2 regions of the Paenibacillus sp. FSL H3-0329 genome follow, and region 1 is predicted to be linked to the other one. Evidence: riboswitches for the same ligand, from Rfam matches in the RefSeq annotation. Region 1 holds a riboswitch; the other holds the start of a gene.
What was found. Region 1 has a riboswitch for glycine ahead of NSQ66_RS29845 (amino acid permease). Riboswitches for the same ligand answer to the same signal wherever they lie in the genome.
Positions count from the first base shown of each region.

Region 2: another riboswitch for glycine. It lies ahead of gcvT (glycine cleavage system aminomethyltransferase GcvT); the one in region 1 lies ahead of NSQ66_RS29845 (amino acid permease).

Region 1 is NZ_CP150150.1:6,752,856-6,762,246, reverse strand. Features, by position in the region: gene NSQ66_RS29865 (hypothetical protein) at 125-268, shown strand; gene NSQ66_RS29860 (DHA2 family efflux MFS transporter permease subunit) at 246-1,718, opposite strand; gene NSQ66_RS29855 (TetR-like C-terminal domain-containing protein) at 1,885-2,439, shown strand; gene NSQ66_RS29850 (DNA alkylation repair protein) at 2,510-3,217, shown strand; glycine riboswitch at 3,462-3,544, shown strand; gene NSQ66_RS29845 (amino acid permease) at 3,692-5,074, shown strand; gene NSQ66_RS29840 (HAMP domain-containing sensor histidine kinase) at 5,444-6,613, shown strand; gene NSQ66_RS29835 (DUF5643 domain-containing protein) at 6,701-7,606, opposite strand; gene NSQ66_RS29830 (DUF4179 domain-containing protein) at 7,630-8,784, opposite strand; gene NSQ66_RS29825 (sigma-70 family RNA polymerase sigma factor) at 8,777-9,319, opposite strand.
Region 2 is NZ_CP150150.1:6,313,566-6,322,956, reverse strand. Features, by position in the region: gene gcvPB (aminomethyl-transferring glycine dehydrogenase subunit GcvPB) at 1-86, opposite strand, end outside; gene gcvPA (aminomethyl-transferring glycine dehydrogenase subunit GcvPA) at 83-1,435, opposite strand; gene gcvT (glycine cleavage system aminomethyltransferase GcvT) at 1,542-2,654, opposite strand; glycine riboswitch at 2,841-2,939, opposite strand; gene gcvH (glycine cleavage system protein GcvH) at 3,218-3,610, shown strand; gene NSQ66_RS27975 (flagellar motor protein MotB) at 4,039-4,869, opposite strand; gene NSQ66_RS27970 (flagellar motor protein) at 4,866-5,648, opposite strand; gene uvrB (excinuclease ABC subunit UvrB) at 5,828-7,819, shown strand; gene uvrA (excinuclease ABC subunit UvrA) at 8,267-9,391, shown strand, end outside.

The sequences.
Region 1 (9,391 bases):
TGGATTAATATTCCTTTTAATAACACTATTAAAATACCATATATTAACTTATGTGTAAAGTTTAAATATTTTTTCGTTTTTATAATAGATTCTACACATTTGATATGGAGAGGGGGATACTGATATGGATAAGGAAATATTGATGCTCGTAGGAATACGTGCTCCAATGATCCAAAGCAAGCCATTCATAACAAAAGCCACTCCGCTAAGGAATGGCTTTTCTTCATTTACTCTGCAATTACTAGTTACAACTGAGGTTCCTTGCTAACTAGGTTTGCTTTCTTTTCAATCATGAGCTTGTTTTTCGTGGGCATAAATAATGTTATAACAAATGCGGCAATGGATAAAATCATCATGAAGTAGTAGGCGTCACTTGCCCCAAGAATCGATGTAAGGGATTTAAGGATCTCAGGAGTAGCGGAGGGATTATTCTGCATCAGTGTAGTTGCATGACTGGTTGCCTGCACTGTATAAATTGTAATTACGACAGCAGTACCAATGGCCCCGGCAATTTGGCGAACGGTATTATTCACAGCTGTACCATGAGTGCCGAGTTGTTTGGGCAACGCATTTAGTCCGGCTGTATTGAGTGGCATAGTAATGAAGCTTAATCCAATTCGCAGGCCTATGGTACGAATCATTAGATAAGTATACGTGGTCGATTCAGATAAATCTGTTACCGCCCACATAGATGGAATAATAAACAATAGGCCAATGATGAACAGCGGTTTTGCACCGAAACGGTCGTATAATTTACCGGTGACGGGTGACATGAACGCATTTACGAGTGCGCCCGGCAACAATAGTAGTCCTGCATCAAATGCTGTAAACCCGCGACCATTCTGCAGATAAATAGGCAATAAGATCATATCTGCGTACATCATCATTGTGATTAATACGTTAATAAGAGATGTCATCGTAAACACTTTATTTTTGAAGACCGACAGGTTTAGCAGTGGATCATCCGATTTGATTTGTCGAAGACAGAATACGGCTGTTACCACGACCCCAATCCCTAAGGTTAGGATCACGATTACATCATCCCAGCCTTTACTTCCTGCACTACTGAAGCCGTATAAAATTAAGCCGAATCCGACGGTTGATAAAAGAACACTTACCACATCAAGCTTCGACTTAGACGTCTCAGATACATTCACTAAATACTTGAACGCCAACGCTATAACAATGAGGACAAGTGGAATAAGCCCGATAAATAACCAGCGCCAAGAGTGGTATTCGACAACAAATCCCGCAAGGGTCGGCCCAATAGCAGGAGCGAATATCATCGCCAGCCCAAGCAGTCCCATAGCGCTGCCACGTTTTTCAACGGGGAAGATCGCGAGCACAACACTCATCATGAGCGGCATTATAATGCCAGCACCGGCAGCTTGGATCATCCGTCCGATTAAGAGTAGACTAAAGCTCGGCGCTGCTGCACAAATTATAGAACCGATTAATAAAAATGACATGGCACTTATAAATAATTGCCGTGTTGTAAAACGTTTCATTAAATAGGCCGTAATCGGAATCAAAATCCCGTTGATCAGCATAAATCCTGTTGAAATCCATTGTACGGTTGTTGCTGTGACATCAAAAACATCCATCAAACTACTTAAGGCGACATTTAAAAGCGTCTGATTGAGTGTGGATAAGAAACAACCAAAGATTAAGATGGTTAGTAAGATCCCTTTATTTATGTTCTTAGTGTCTTCTTGCATGTTGCAGTCCTCTCTTCATTGCTTTTTCGACATAGTGTCAATAAAATAAATCATATCAGGATTTAAAAAGTATTCCTATTTGCAATTTTATTGAAAATGTCGACTAATCGACAGAATAGGCAAATTAGTTGATGAAAGGCCATTTAAACGATAATAGAGGGATGAAATGACTGAACATAAAAGAGTTGACCCACGAGCCATTCGCTCAAAAAAGATGTTGAAAAACGCTGTTTTTTCATTATTGGCCGACAATGTGGAGATTTCGCAATTGACCGTCCAAAAAATCGCCAACCGCGCGGAACTAAATCGCGCAACGTTTTATTTGCATTATGAGGATATTAACGATTTATTGCGCCAGATCGTACATGAAATCTTCGATGACCTATCCATGAAGGTTGAACCGCTATTACAAATGAAGAGCAACAACGAACAGGAGCAGCTGATCACCTTTTTAAATTATTTTTTTGAATACCGGAAAGTTTTTGCTGTATTGATTGAGCATAAAGGCTTCAAAAACCACTTGACCAACCTGTTAAAAAATACTGTCGAAAAACGAAGAAACGCGAGGAACATTGACTCTACTAAGGAGGTAGTCTCCGTTGATATTATTGCAGCCTCACTACTGGGGATTATTATGTGGTGGATTAAGGATGGCAACCAATATAGCGCTGAATACATAGCGGGGCAAATTACCTTGATGTATAAAAGAAGATATTTATAAGGGCTTTTATGATATATTCAAGTAAAGTTTGAGTCCCTAGCCAATATTCATAAAAAAGGAAGTGCGAACAATGGATTTAGAAACGGTCATGCAAGAGCTTGAAGCTCTCGGCAAGGAACGCACCAAGAAAATATATCTATCCAATGGCGCGCACGAACCGCTTTTTGGTGTGGCCACAGGCCAGATGAAGCCTATCTTCAGAAAAATAAAACATAATCAACCCTTGGCCGAGCAGCTTTATGCTACAGGAAATTATGACGCTATGTATTTTGCCGGGGTGATCGCGGAGCCTAAAGCAATGACAGAGTCGGATTTTGAGCGGTGGATTGCTGGGGCTTATTTTTATATGCTATCGGACTTTGTGGTGGCAGTAACGTTGGCGGAGACGGATATTGCACAAGAGGTTTCTGATAAATGGATTGCAAGTGAGATAGAGTTGAAAATGTCGGCGGGCTGGAACTGTTACTGCTGGCTGCTCGGAAATCGCCCGGACAGTGAATTTTCCGCAGAAAAATTGGCCGCTATGTTGGAGCTTGCTAAAAATACGATTCATGATGCCCCTGAACGAACGAAATACGCAATGAACAATTTCATCTACACTGTGGGCGTATCCTATCTGCCGCTTCATGATAAAGCGGTTGAGATTGCAAAGGAAGTTGGTCCGGTGGAAGTCCATACCGGTAGTGCAAAAAGCAAGATTTTGAATGCTTCAATTAATATTCAAAAGGCAGTTGATAAATCGCAGCTGGGCTTCAAACGAAAACATGTAAGGTGTTAGTCAGTCATGGAGTGCTAAGGAGAGCGTATTGAAGGTTGTGCCTGCAGACAGAAGAATTGGGGGCTTGGCTGACAAGCCCTTAATTGTGTGCAATAAAAGTTAATGGAACAATAATAAAGCGGTAATTAATGTTATTGACAAAATATTTGACAATGATTAGTATTGAAAAATATTAAAAATGAAGTTAGCGACATAAAAATTAAATAATTCGCAAGCTATGATTGCTATGGATCACACTATAGCAGGAGCAGCTTCTGGAGAGACCGTGGGGGAATCCCCCGGCGCCGAAGGGTTCACAATCTCAGGCAAAAGGACAGAAGAGTACTAGATAATTCATTTGTTATTCTGATCATCGTCAGAATAAATAAATGTATTTTATTTATTATTCTTATACCTAAGAGATTGGAGCGTATCCAATCTCTTTTTTGTTATCATTTTCACTTGTTATTTTTTTCACATAAGGGGGAGTTCGAAATGGCAGCACAAGAATTAAAGAGAGATTTAGAGAATCGACATGTTCAGCTCATTGCGATTGGTGGAACCATCGGTACCGGATTATTTTTAGGATCTGGAAAAGCTATACAGCTGGCAGGACCATCGATCATTTTTGCTTATTTAATCGTGGGTATCGCTATTTTCTTTGTGATGAGGGCATTGGGAGAACTTCTGTTGTCAAAAGCAGGTTATCAATCTTTTACAGACATTGCCGAAGACTATCTTGGACCGCGGGCGGCGTTTGTAACTGGATGGACCTATTGGTTTTGCTGGATCATGACGGCTATGGCCGATATTATAGCTGTTGGGGTCTATGTACAATATTGGTTTGATATCCCGCAATGGATACCCGCAGTCATTTGTTTAATTATTTTATTAGGACTCAATTTATTAACTGTAAAAAGCTTTGGCGAATTGGAATTTTGGTTTGCTTTAATTAAGGTAATCACTATTCTCGCGTTAATTGCCATAGGGGTAGTTTTACTGGTGATTGGATTCAAAACAACTACCGGAACGGTTGCGCTCAGTAATATTTGGGCACATGGGGGAGTATTTCCAAACGGGATTTCCGGGTTCTTACTTTCATTTCAAATGGTTGTGTTTGCTTTTGTGGGTGTGGAATTGGTGGGGGTATCAGCAGCGGAAACATCCAATCCAGAAAAAACTATCCCATCGGCGATTAATAAAATACCTTTACGAATTCTATTTTTCTACGTGGGTGCTATTATTGCCTTATTATGCATCAACGCTTGGACAGAACTAAACCCGGCAGAAAGTCCTTTTGTTAAAACATTTAGTTTAGTGGGGATTCCGATTGCCGCGGGGGTTATTAATTTCGTTGTATTAACTTCAGCTGCTTCTGCTTGTAACAGCGGGATGTTCTCAACAAGCCGGATTCTATACAATCTAAGCAGAAATGACCAGGCTCCAGCCAACTTTGCAAAGCTTAATAAAAATCATGTACCAAGTAATGCTTTATTCATATCCACGCTTGTCTTATCTGTAGGGGCTTTGTTGAGTAAGCTGATTCCGGAGACGGCCTTTGGCATCGTGACAACGATTAGTGCCATTTGTTTCATCTGGGTTTGGGGCGTCGTTCTAATTTGCCATTTGCGATATAAAAAGACGAAGCCGGAATTGCAGGCCAAATCAAAATTCAAGGCACCGTTCACACCTTTTGTGAATTATGTTGTTCTAGCCTTGTTTGCAATCATACTCATAATTATGCTGTTTGCTGATGAAACTCGTCCGGCATTATTGTTGACGCCTTTATGGTTTATTTTATTATTTGTTTTGTATTCGATAAATAGAAGAAAGAGGGAAAGAGATAATAAAATAATCAGGACCGAAACACCTCTCTAGTTTATGAGGAAAGCTTTAACCGGCGCAGAAGCCGTGGTTATATTCAACCGCGACTGGGCAGGGAGCCCTTGCCGGTTTCAAGCGTTCCTACATGGACGTTTGCTTAAAGAATATGCAAAGTTAAACAGAAAACCGGAAGATACTGTTAAAATGGTATCTCCCGGTTTTTTAGTTTTTTACAAACTATAATATCATCGAGTTTACAGTTTTTTTCAGTTATTGTTTATTACTATTTCAACTGATATAATTCTTATTTCGACAATAAGTTTACAAGTAAGATAACTATCGTAATGGTAAAATCAATTTAAAAGTGGTGAATTCATGAGAGAGTTCTACAGTCGGGTGAATCGAAAAACCTATTACATATTAATGTTAATGATCATCGTTCTTATGATGTTTGGATTGATACTATCTACCCTAGAGTTAGATGGGATTGATTTTGGTTATATCATTCATTTTTTATGTGTGGCGTTTCTAACGGTTTGTTTATGGATTTACCCTGAGCATGAGACACATACTTTTAGAAAGATTATCATTCTATTTGGATTTGCGTATTTTTATACGCTATTCTTTTTATATCCTCAAACATGGACTACCTATATCCTCATTTGTCTTATTCCTGCACTGTCTATTCTATTTTTTGATTTAAAATTGTTCTATTTTTCCTTCATTATAAATGGGGTACTAATGGTAGTTACATTTGGCTATATCCTCTTGATTGATAGAGGGGATTTATATACATATTTACATTATGATATGCTAGGCAATTTCATTAATATAATAGCGGTTCAAGTGTTATTATTTTTCATTTTTCAAATATCATTTAAACGGATGAAAAAACAGCAGCTTTATTATGAACAATTACAGCAATCTGAGCGTTTAAAGATGGTTGGACAATTAACAGCTGCCGTTGCGCACGAAATTAGAAATCCAGTGACAGTGGTTAGAGGTTTTTTGCAGTTTTTTGATGAGGATCCTTCATTTGATGATCCTATGAAAAGAAAATTTAAATTAATGATTGATGAATTAAACACAGTAGAACAGATTATCTCGCAATTTCTAACCCTTTCAAAGCCAAATGGAGAGCAAAAATTAGAAAAAGTAGATGTGAAGGATGTACTTGAAAGTGTTACAGGATTGCTCCATTCCTACGCAATGTTATCTGATAATCAAATCGTTACCTACGTAGAAGAAGATTGCATGATTTCTATTAATAAAATTGAATTTAAGCAGCTGCTTATTAATATAATAAAAAATGCTTTAGAGGCTTCGGAAGTTGGTAAATCTGTCTCTATTATGGCGAATAGGAACAATAATTTTATTGAGATAACAATCATCGATGAAGGAAGCGGGATGTCGGAAGCTGAGGTTAAGTCGCTAGGCACTCCTTTTTATTCATTAAAAAGTAATGGAACAGGTTTAGGATTAATGATTTGCTTTAATATCGTAGAAAAATACGGCGGGGAAATTTATTATAGTAGCTCTGAAGGTAAGGGGACAACAGCTACTATCCGCTTTTTAGCTATAAATGATCAGTAATAATGAGCCTTCTTTCAATTGAACAAAGGGGATTACCTCAAGCCTTCGGCTGGAGAGGTAATCCCCTTTTCCTAGCTGCGTTAACGATTATTTTAGAGGGATTTTGATCTCCAGTTGCTTGTTATAATTTTTAACTACATTGCCTTTGGCATCTAATTTATAAGCCCCGGTGTTGCCTTTTTCAAATACGGCTTGATAAGGTCTGATAACTAGATATTCAGCGGCTGAGCGAGGCGCTTCGAACAATAAATCTTCAGAAACCGTATTTTGAGTTGCTGCAATAGAATCTCTTGCAATAGATTCTAATTTATTGCCCAGATTATCATAAATGTCATATCCTAAAGCCTGGCCTTGGGTGGCAACCCCTTTAACCGCTAAAGCGATACGCACAGAAGTCTCTCCCGCAGCAACACGGGTGGTTTTGATTTCAAATTGGTTGTCTTTCTTTATAGCAGGCAGCTGAATGTTACGCACTAATCCTGCTTGCTTGAGAGAAAATTTAAGTACATACGGTTCATCGATTCCGTTAAGCTTCACATGGATACTCAATTCAGAGGAAGCCAGGCTTGCCTTTTGTTGCTCAGTTAGCCATTCGGTCTGCAATACAACAACCGCCTTGTTGGCATCACCGTCACTGATCCAGCGTGGTGTTTTTAAATCAATGCCTCCTGGTTGAGTGAGCTTGGCGTCTATTCCCACAATAGTACCTTCTGCAAGATAGGGCTCACCTTTATCATTTAAAGTTACTCCTGCGAGCATTCCTGAAAATAGCGATCCCTCACGGCTCAGGTCGATCTTAATATAGTTACCATCAAACTGCGCACTGCCCTTTAAAGTAAGCTGATCGTGTGAATCGGCCACTTTTGTTGTATTCAGGGAAGCTTCAACAGCGGGTTGGGCACTGGATGCTTGAGTTAAAGCTGGCATTCCCAACGCTCCTAGGCATACAGCAGCACTTAAAATTACAGACATCTTCTTAGTCATTTTTTTCATGATATTATCAAGCTCCTTAATTTTTATTTAACTAGCACGTTTATCTCTAGACCGTCAATATAATGCTTCACTGGGTTTCCAGAACTGTCTGTTTTAAATGCTCCATTCTTACTTTGTGGGTTCTCAAACTCATAAAGATAGCCACGGATTGTGAGCATATTAGGGTGTTTCTCAAATGGCTCAGTAAGCAAATCGACATTAAGTGACCTATTGGAAGTCGAGAGGACTTTCTGCGAAATATCTTTCAGCACCTGTCCTTGTTGATCCTTTACTTCAAAGCCCACTAAACTCAATGCTGTATGATCTTCGTCTGTATCCTGTTCCAGCATGAGCGACAGGCGTGTCGTTAATGGACTATATTCCAGCTTTTTCAGGATCAAACTCCATCCTCCAACTTGTGCGCGTATATCAGGTGTGGAAATTTTATTAATCGTAGCCTTCCGCGCAGGAATTTGGAGAACAAACGGTTCATCAATACCGTTTAAGTCAAGGGTTACGGTCAATACAAATCGATCAGGAAAAGGTTTGTTGGAGATCCCCGAATTCGAGGAATCCACTAGTCTAAAAATAGCTGTGTTGCTTTCAGCACCTTCTATCCAGCTTAGAAACGGCATAGCTTTCCAGAGACCTTCTGAAAATTGCTCCAGGGAAGCCCCGTCGATCAATACTTCTGCAGAGGTTATCGCACCTTCCGCTAGAAAAGGCTTCCCATCCGCTCCAATCGTTACTCCGGCTAGCTTACCTTCCAGTTCTTCTCCCTCACGCTTCACCGAGAATGCCAACCGGCTGCCATCAAATACAGCCTCTTCGGCAGACAAGGTAATCCCTTCATGCGTATCACTGCTGTTTAGACGGGAAGTCAGTCCCAGACGCTGGGCCGCTTGTAATCCTATATCATCTGCCCGTTCAAAAATACCACCTATCAAGGGAAGCTGCTTGAGCGCATTGGCCAACGTAGGCGGATAGATAGCCGTTAGCATAACACTTAACAATATCGCTGCAGTCACAGCAGCTGTGATTTTTGGATATATCCGCTTTTCCTTTTCCACAGGATCCTGGACAATGGTGGCCAGCGATGCATAAATCGAATCCTGCCGTGATCGTAGTAAAGGAGGAAGCTCCTGTATATTAGCTTTCCCTAGCTCCCTGATCTGCTTTTCTAAATTGTTATTATTCATTAGCAAGACCCTCCTCCGGCACAGGATGTATCTGTTTGGACAACAATCTCCGTGCGCGATGGAGTCGTGCCCTGACCGCTCCCTCGGAGATGTCGAGCACATCTGCAATCTGCTTAATGGATAAATCGTCATAATAAAAAAGCACGATAGCAAGCCGCAGGGATTCGTCCAACTGATTAATGAAGCTTTGCAGGTCTACGTTGCCTGAATCTTCAAAATGCACATAGGAAACGACCGGTTCCTCGGGAATTTCCGCCACAGCTATAGTTCGTTCTCGCATACGAAGTAACTGATTGCATTCATTAATCAGGATGCGTATAACCCAGGTTTTGAAAAACTTAGGCTGCTTAAGGTTGGCCAACCCTTTATACACCTTCAGTGTTGTTTCCTGAAGAGCATCCGCGCAATCTTCATCTTTTAGCAGAATGGTTTTGGCTAATCTGTACAACTGGGATTCCAGTTGCCTGAAAAGACGGGTAAACGCCTCGTGGTCGCCTTTCTGCGCTTTTTTGATATCCAGTTCGTTTTCCAGCAAATGATTTTTCCTCCTTGAGGGCCCTCTGTATAATTAGATGGAGAAGACATACAAAAAGTTATATTTAGGATA
Region 2 (9,391 bases), 440 kb from region 1:
TCCTGCGGCACATCGCATAGTGGCAAAGAATAGGCCGAACGGCCCGGACGGCTTAATTCAAAAATTAGACTTTGCTCCGGTTTCATAAACAGCCCTCCAGTGCGCTAGCGAATTGGTCGATTTCGGTTTTGCTTCTTTTTTCCGTTACGGCAACCAGCATATGTCCAGCAAGTTCAGGATAATCACGACCCAGATCATAACCCCCAAGATAACCTTCCTTCAGCAGCTTCGAATTAATAGAGGCCACACTGCTGCCTTCAGGAAGCTTCACGACAAATTCGTTAAAGAATGGGGAGGAGAAGGCAAGTTCAGCACCTGTTAGTCCGCTGAGTTTATTAGCAGCGTAATGGCTTTTGCGAATATTTAGCTCGCCTACTTCACGCATGCCTTCTTTGCCCATAACGGACAAGTAGACGGATGCGCAGAGAGCCAGCAGCGCCTGATTGGAGCAGATATTCGATGTCGCTTTTTCACGACGAATATGCTGCTCACGCGCTTGAAGTGTAAGAACGAAGCCACGTTTACCGTTACGGTCTACCGTTTGGCCAACGATCCGGCCTGGCATGCGGCGCATCAGGTGATCAGCTACGGCAAAGAATCCGCAAGTTGGACCCCCGAGAGAAGCTGGAATACCAAGTGGCTGAGCATCACCCACTACGATGTCGGCTCCAAGTTTGCCCGGAGTTTCAAGTACACCTAGAGCTATTGGGTTCGCGCTGACTACAAGAAGACCTTTAACCGCGTGAATCAGCGGCTCAACCGAGCGAAGATCCTCGATGCTGCCGAAGAAGTTAGGCGATTGAATAAGCACTGCGGCAGTATCTCCATCGATAGCTTCAGCGAGTTTAGCTTGATCGGTAACACCGTCTTTATAGTCAATCTCCACCACCTCCAGACCCCAAGCATTAGCCGAAGTACATAGCACTTGGCGAGCCTCAGGATGAACGGTACGGGAGACGATTAATTTTTTGCGTTTGGTAGCACCAGCCGCGAGAACCGCTGCTTCGGATAAAGCTGTAGCGCCATCATACATACTGGCATTGGCAACTTTCATACCGGTTAGTTCGCAAATGTAGGATTGGAATTCGAAGATCGCTTGCAGCTCACCTTGGCTGATCTCCGGTTGATAAGGAGTGTAGGCAGTGTAGAATTCAGAACGGGAAATGACATGGTTGATGACCACAGGGATGTGATGATCGTATAATCCGGCGCCGAGGAAGCTGGCGTGAGAATCAAAGTCGGCATTTTGGTCAGCCAAACCTTTCATGTGGCGCAGCAGGGCGTATTCATCGAGTGGTTCAGACATCGGCATAGTGCCTTGGTAACGTACCGCTTCAGGAATATCGGAGAACAGCTCATCTATAGACTGAATCCCGACGGCCTCCATCATCTCTACGCGGTCCTGTTCTGTCATGGGCAGATAACGGTGCTTCATTAAGGTTTCACTCCTTGGCTTTTTTTAAATATAAGAAAGTACAATTTTCACGCTATACTTTATCCTTCTATTTCTCGCTTAAAAGCTCACCGTCCTTATATGGACGCTAAAGGCGTTTATACTTGTAAAAAGGGGCCTTAATCACTACAGCCTTAAGCTGCTTGCCGCGTATCTCTACGTAAACCTCTGTGCCTATTTCACTGTAAGCAGCATCAATCAAAGCCAACCCCAGGTTGCGTTTCAGCGTAGGGGACTGTGTTCCGGTTGTGACCTCACCAATCTTAACCCCATCTGCCCAAACAGGATAATGGGAGCGTGGAATGCCTCGATCAATCATTTCTAGGCCGACAAGGCGACGGGGAATCCCAGTTTCTTTTTGCTGTATTAGTGCATCGCGTCCGATAAAGTCTATTTTGTCCAGCTTCACGAAGAACTGTACTCCTGCTTCAAGCGGGGTGATGTCAGCGGATAGCTCCTGACCGTACAGTGGTAATTTTGCCTCAAAACGCAGGGTATCCCGTGCACCCAGTCCAGCAGGTGTTAATCCGTGGGGCGCGCCTGCTGCAAGCAGTCCGTTCCATAACGTTTCTGCACCTTCCAGCGGAGCGTAGATCTCGAAGCCATCTTCACCGGTATAACCCGTACGGGAGATAAGTACCTCTACACCGCAAACGGTGGCGCGTTCGATGAAATGGAAAGGCTTGAGTGTTGAAATAGGAGCATCAGTAACTTCCGCGAGAATGGTCTCTGCCAGAGGACCCTGCAAGGCGAGCAAAAGCGTCTCGTCAGAGACATTAGTGAGCGTGACTTCACCGAATTCAGAGCTCAGATGCTCTTGCAGCCACTGGAAGTCTTTGTCGATGTTGGAGGCATTAACGACGAGCATATAATGCCCTTCGCTTAGGCGATACACGAGTAGATCGTCGACAACTCCGCCATTTGGATAACAGAGCAGCGTATATTGCGCCGCACCATCTGTGAGGCGGCTGACATCATTGGTTGTCATTTTTTGCAAAAAGGCTTCTGCACCGCTCCCAATCACCATGAATTCACCCATATGCGAGACATCGAACAGCCCAGCCTGCTGGCGAACGGCTTCATGCTCTTTTACGATACCTGTAAACTGTACTGGCAGCTCCCAGCCACCGAAGTCAATGCATCTGGATTCCGCATAAGCGGAATAGAGATCATAAAAAGGTGTTCTTCTCAAAGCATCCATGTCGTCACTCCCCTTGATCTGATTACATACGAAAAAAGGACAGGCAGAAGCAATCATGCATAAATGCACAAATCGCTTTCTGCTCTGTCCTTTGTACCTGAGAGTTACCCTGCCGTAACTAGCTTGCAGGTTTCCCCGTTGGTGATCTGACGCATCTAGCCTTGCGTCTGATGCTCTCCAGAGATACGTCCGACAAAGGTCCTTTTGCCTGAGAGATTCACCCCTGTTAGGGCTTACTCCTTCGGCGCCGTCTTCAAGTGAGACAGTCTCTCCCTATGCCATCATCCGCAACTATATTTATTTCAAATATAAGAAAGTATATGGTTCACATTAAACATTATCCTTATATTTCTCCGAGAAACGGTTATTGTCTATAAAAAGACGACAACGTCATTTCTTCTTGTATGTCTCCATTAAACGGGTATAGTCGGGCGCTGTCAACAAGAAAACGTCGAAAAAATGACAAATTTAAATTTCCTGTTAGTAATATTGACATTGTGAGCCGGGATAACTTAGGCTATAACTAAATTTAGAACTCCAAATTGGAAATGAGGCGGCTTGAAATGAGTGAAGTATTAGACAACCTTCTTTACAGCGAAGAGCATGAATGGGCACAGCAAGTAGAAGGACGAGTAGTACGTGTTGGGATTACGGACCATGCTCAGCATTTATTAGGCGACATCGTATTTGTTGAGTTTCCTGAGGTAGGATCAACCATTTCGGCCGGTGACAGCGTAGGCAGTATCGAATCCGTTAAGACGGTATCGGAATTGTATTCGCCCGTCTCTGGGACGGTTACCAAGGTGAATGATGGATTAGAAGCTAGTCCGGAGCTTATCAATGATCAGCCATATGGCGGGGGTTGGATTTTTGAGATTGAAGTTGATGGAGAATATGCTGATGCTGTAAAAGGTCTGTTAGATGCAGCCGGTTATAGCGCGTTAGTTGCTGAATAATTGGAAATTGGGGACGGGAAATAGTCTGATCAAGTGTGATGTTTTTAGCAGCAAGTTTCTGTGATTTGGGGACTTGCTGTTTGTGTTTCTTATGTAGATTGTGCGAGTATTCGTAAACTCAATCGAGTGGTTTGAGGGTCTAGTGGAGTATGGAATTAGGGAAAACCTCCCTCATTTTAGACGATTATAGCTTGAGAGTTAGGGTTTTAGGCAATTCCTCCCTAATCATCTCGGTAAAACCACTATTTCAGACTAAAAAGAGTAATAATCAGGGAGTAATTCCCTCATTCCGCGATTGGATACGATAATAGGTGAATAATCAGGGAGGTTTTCCCTAATTAAATTAGGTGAAACCCCTTTGTTGGTCAATGTGGCAATTGAAATGGCCTTAGCCGCCGAACTTAGCTCTGAGCACAAACAACTATATTTTATTCCACCTCTTGAAGCTGTCGAAGTACAATGATCTCTACGCGTCGATTTTTTTGTTTGCCTGCTACCGTAGTATTATCTGCTGTTGGTCGGGTATCGGCATAACCTGCATATTGAAAAGTGTCCGGGTTCAGTCCTTCATTATCTAAGAAAAAGCGCAGCACAGAAAGCGCACGAGCACCCGATAGCTCCCAATTGTCGTTATAACGGGAAGCTGATGACACTGGTGTATTATCCGTATGTCCTTCAATGCTGATCGTTGCCCCGATATCTTTGAATAAGCCAGACAACTGCTGAAGAGCAGGAAGGGCTGGTGACTTCACATCTGCTTTACCCACATCAAAAAGAAAACGGTCGCTGAGCGTGATTTCTATGCCCTGCGGTTTGTCGGCTACAAATATTTGTTCACCGAGATTATTCTCCTCCACATAGTGGGTGATCACACCCATTAACTCAGCAAGCTTCGCCTCTTGTTCTCGAAAAGCCAACTCCCGTGCTGAAGGTGTTTCATTCTCCGTTTGTTTATCAGAACCGTCATTTGGTTTTGCAGTTGCGTTCCCATTCCCATCTGTACTCTCTGGTTTGTTGTCGGGGGTCTTTCCAGCATCTAAAATACCATCTCCGCCTTCAAGAACAGTGCTGCTCGACTTGAAAGTCTGGGATAAAGAGCCGGTTACGATATTGTATTTGTCAGTGTCCAGGCTGCTCATCGCATACAATATAACGAAAAATATAAGTAAAAGCGTAATTAGATCTGCGTAAGTAATCATCCAACGATCACGGCTTTCTCGATTCTCTACCCGCCGTTTGCGCCGGTCTCTTTGTCTCATATAAAACCTCTTGCTTCTGCACGGTCATCTGTGGTGGTGTCTGAAATGAAGGAGTTCAGTTTTTTACGCACCAGCAACGGATGATCCCCGTTTTGTAGAGAAAGAATGCCTACTAGCAGCATCTCCATGCTATGCAGCTCACTTTGGCTGCGGGATTTGATTTTGGAAGCAATGGGTAAAAATATTAGATTAGCGATGGCTACTCCGTACAGTGTTGCAGTGAACGCTACTGCGATAGAGGTACCTAGATTTGATGGGTCTGTAAGGTTGCCCAGTACCCTAATGAGTCCCATAACTGTACCGATGATCCCCATCGTTGGAGCATATCCGCCAGCGGCTTCAAAAATCTTGGCGTAGCTTTCATGCTTCAATTCTTTCGCATCCATTTCCAATTCCAAAATCTGTCTTACCTGCTCAGGGTCAGTGCCATCGACGATAAGCAGCAGTCCTTCGCGCGTAAAGGAATCGGGATGTGCTTCCGCTTGTTTTTCGAGCATTAAAACGCCGCCGCGGCGGGCCACTGTGGCCATTGCGATAAGCTCTTCTGCCTTCTCTTCATCACGTTCAGGATTGCGGCCAAAAGCCATGCGCAGAGCGGTGGGAATGGAGCGTAGCTTAGCTGCCGGGAAGCTGATCATTACGGCGGCAATCGTACCTCCAAATACAATCAAAGCTGCATTAAGCTGCAGCAGTCCGGAAAGGCTTCCGCCTTCCCAGAGGTAGCCGCCGATTAGCGCAGCCAGTCCGGCCACTAGGCCGATTATTGCGGTAATATCCATGCTTCAAGCTCCTAACATTTCTGTGTATTATGGTTTGCATCGATCTAAGCAACACTGTATAATGAACGGGAACACATATTCTTATCTTCCATATTTTTTACTATCGTATGGAGAGAGAAGATTCAGACAACAATTATAATATATTAATCTAGTTTAGACGATAGAGGGGAGACGGGCAAATGAGTGATATTGTCGTCAGTACGAAGACTTTTGAATTGGAGTCCGAGTATACACCCCAGGGCGATCAGCCTCATGCCATAGATGAATTACTACAAGGCATCCGGCAGGGTAAGAAGCACCAGACGCTGCTGGGAGCGACAGGTACAGGGAAGACCTTTACTGTCGCGCAAGTTATTTCCAAATTAAATCGCCCCACGCTGGTTATTGCGCATAACAAGACACTGGCTGCCCAGCTGGCAAGTGAGTTTAAGGAGTTTTTCCCGAATAATTCGGTAGACTATTTCGTCAGCTACTACGACTATTACCAACCAGAGGCGTACATTCCCTCCTCCGATACTTATATTGAGAAAGATTCCAGCATTAACGAAGAGATTGATAAACTTCGCCACTCCGCGACAAGCTCCTTGTTCGAACGGCGTGACGTTATTATTGTAGCGAGTGTGTCTTGTATTTACGGTCTCGGTTCACCAATGGAATACGGAAGCTTGCTGTTGTCCTTGCGGGTTGGGATGGAGAAGCCGCGCAATGAGATTCTGAGCAGACTGGTGGATATTCAATACCAGCGCAATGATATCAATTTTGTACGCGGAACATTCCGTGTACGTGGTGATGTGGTTGAAATCTTCCCGGCATCTCAGGGTGAACATGCGATTCGCGTTGAATTGTTTGGCGATGAGATTGAGCGGATCACTGAAATTGATGTTTTAACGGGTGAATTGATCGGTGAACGCGACCATGTCGCCATTTTTCCGGCTTCTCACTTTGTTACCAAGGAAGAAACGATGCGTGTAGCAATAGTCAATATTGAACGGGAGCTGGAAGAGCGGCTGACCGTGCTTCGTGACGCAGGCAAGCTTCTGGAAGCGCAACGTCTGGAACAACGGACACGTTACGACATTGAGATGATGAAGGAAGTGGGTTTCTGTTCGGGGATTGAGAACTATTCCGGGCCACTAACCTTCAGGGAGCCAGGAGCAACTCCATATACGTTAATGGATTATTTTCCTGATGATATGTTAATTGTCGTAGATGAATCCCATGTTACCCTTCCGCAAATTCGGGCGATGTATAACGGTGACCGGGCGCGTAAGACAGTGTTGGTAGAGCATGGTTTCCGTCTGCCTTCTGCGCTGGATAACCGTCCGCTTCAGTTCGAAGAGTTCGAAGATAAAGTGAACCAGATCATTTACGTTTCTGCGACACCTGGACCTTATGAAATGGAACACTGCGAAACTATGGTGCAGCAGATTATCCGTCCGACTGGGCTATTGGATCCAATCATTGAGGTTCGTCCTACAGAAGGCCAGATCGATGATCTGATTAGCGAAATCCGTGACCGGGTCGAACGTGATGAACGTGTACTCGTTACCACTTTGACGAAGAAGATGTCGGAGGATCTGACAGACTACTTTAAGGAAATCGGTATTAAGGTTCGTTATATGCACTCTGACATCAAAACACTGGAACGGATGGCGATCTTGCGGGATCTTCGTCTCGGTACGTTCCATGTCCTGGTAGGGATTAACCTCCTGAGAGAAGGTCTCGACTTACCGGAGGTATCTTTAGTTGCAATTCTCGATGCCGATAAAGAAGGGTTCCTTCGTTCCGAACGTTCACTAATTCAGACGATTGGCCGTGCGGCTCGTAACTCTGAGGGTCGTGTAATCATGTATGGTGATCGGATCACTGATTCGATGGAGAAAGCGATGAGCGAAACATCGCGCCGTCGCGCCATTCAGATTGCTCATAATGAGAAACATGGCATTACCCCAACCACCATTAATAAAAAAGTGCGTGACATCATCGAGGCGACGAAGGTTGCTGAGTCTAAAGCCGATTATCTCACAGGTGTTGGTGGCAAGATGAATAAGAAAGAAAAACAAAGTCTGATCCAACGTCTGGAAGCTGAAATGAAGGACGCTGCCAAGAACCTGCAATTCGAACGCGCGGCAGAGCTGCGCGACGCATTGCTGGAGCTTCGGGCTGAGTAACAAACCATTAATGCATCACCGATATTTAAAATAGGTATTGAACGGTGCTGTCCTAGACCGTTCTTTTTGAATCAATAGAGGGTCGCGTATCCAGTAATGTTTATGGCACTTAAACGTATCCCGCAGGGACAGCGCCCGCAATGTACTTGGTACTTATGCGTATCCCGCAGGGACAGCACCATGCAACGTCTATGACAGTTGCTTGTACCTGCTTTTAGGTAGTGCGAGAATGTCCAAGCGGTCCCGCAGGGATAAGCGCTCTGAGCATTATAGTCACTAAGTTACGTCCCACCATACTCCTTCTCCAGAAAATGCGGGTGTCCAGAGGGTGCAACCCTTGGGGCCCTCCCTTGGAAGAGAGGGTTTGGGAGGGATCGAAAGGCTTTGAAAAGGCTTTGAGAATATTTTGAAATAAAGTTGAAATAGTTTTTTAAAGGAGAGGTTCCGTTGGCGAACGAAAATATTGTAATTAAAGGCGCGAGGGCGCACAATCTCAAAAACATCGATGTGACGATTCCACGTGACCGTTTCGTCGTGCTGACGGGACTTAGCGGCTCAGGTAAATCATCGCTTGCATTTGATACGATTTATGCTGAAGGACAACGGCGTTATGTTGAATCTTTGTCGGCTTATGCACGTCAGTTTTTGGGACAAATGGAGAAACCAGATGTGGATTCAATTGATGGTTTGTCTCCGGCGATATCTATAGATCAGAAGACAACAAGCCGGAACCCACGCTCCACGGTAGGTACAGTTACGGAGATTTATGACTATTTGCGGTTGCTCTTTGCACGTATTGGTCATCCCCATTGCCCAGAGCATGGTATTGAGATTACCTCCCAGACCGTTGAACAGATGGTAGACCGGATTATGCAGTATCCCGAGAAAACTCGGTTGCAGATCCTGGCGCCAATCATTTCAGGACGTAAAGGTGAGCATAAAGGGCTCTTCACAGATATCTCTAAGCAAGGCTTCGTACGTGTGCGTGTGGACGGGGAACTAAGAGATCTGTCTGAGGATATTGAACTAGAAAAGAATAAAAAACATACAATAGAAGTTGTGGTAGACCGGATCGTTGTTAAAGACGATGTGGAGACCCGGCTGACGGATTCACTGGAGACGGCGCTTAAGCTTTCGGGCGGTAAAATCCTTGTGGATATCATCGGCCAGGAAGAGCTGCTTTTCAGCTCTAACTTTGCTTGTCCAATTTGTGGTTTTAGTATTGAAGAGTTGGCACCACGGATGTTCTCTTTCAACAGTCCGTTTGGAGCTTGTACAGAGTGTGATGGACTTGGCATGAAGATGGTGGTCGATCCAGACCTGCTTATTCCTGATGCTGAGAAATCCATCGAAGAAGGTGCTTTTTTAGCTTGGACTGGAAGTACTTCTAATTACTATCCGCAATTCCTGAAGTCGGTTTGTGAACACTTTAAAATTCCACAGAACGTTCCGGTAAGCAGTCTGACACCTGATCATATGAATAAATTACTGAACGGAACAGGCAGTGAGAAGGTCCGCTTCCGTTATGAAAATGATTTCGGTCAAAAGAAAGATGCGATGGTTGCCTTTGAA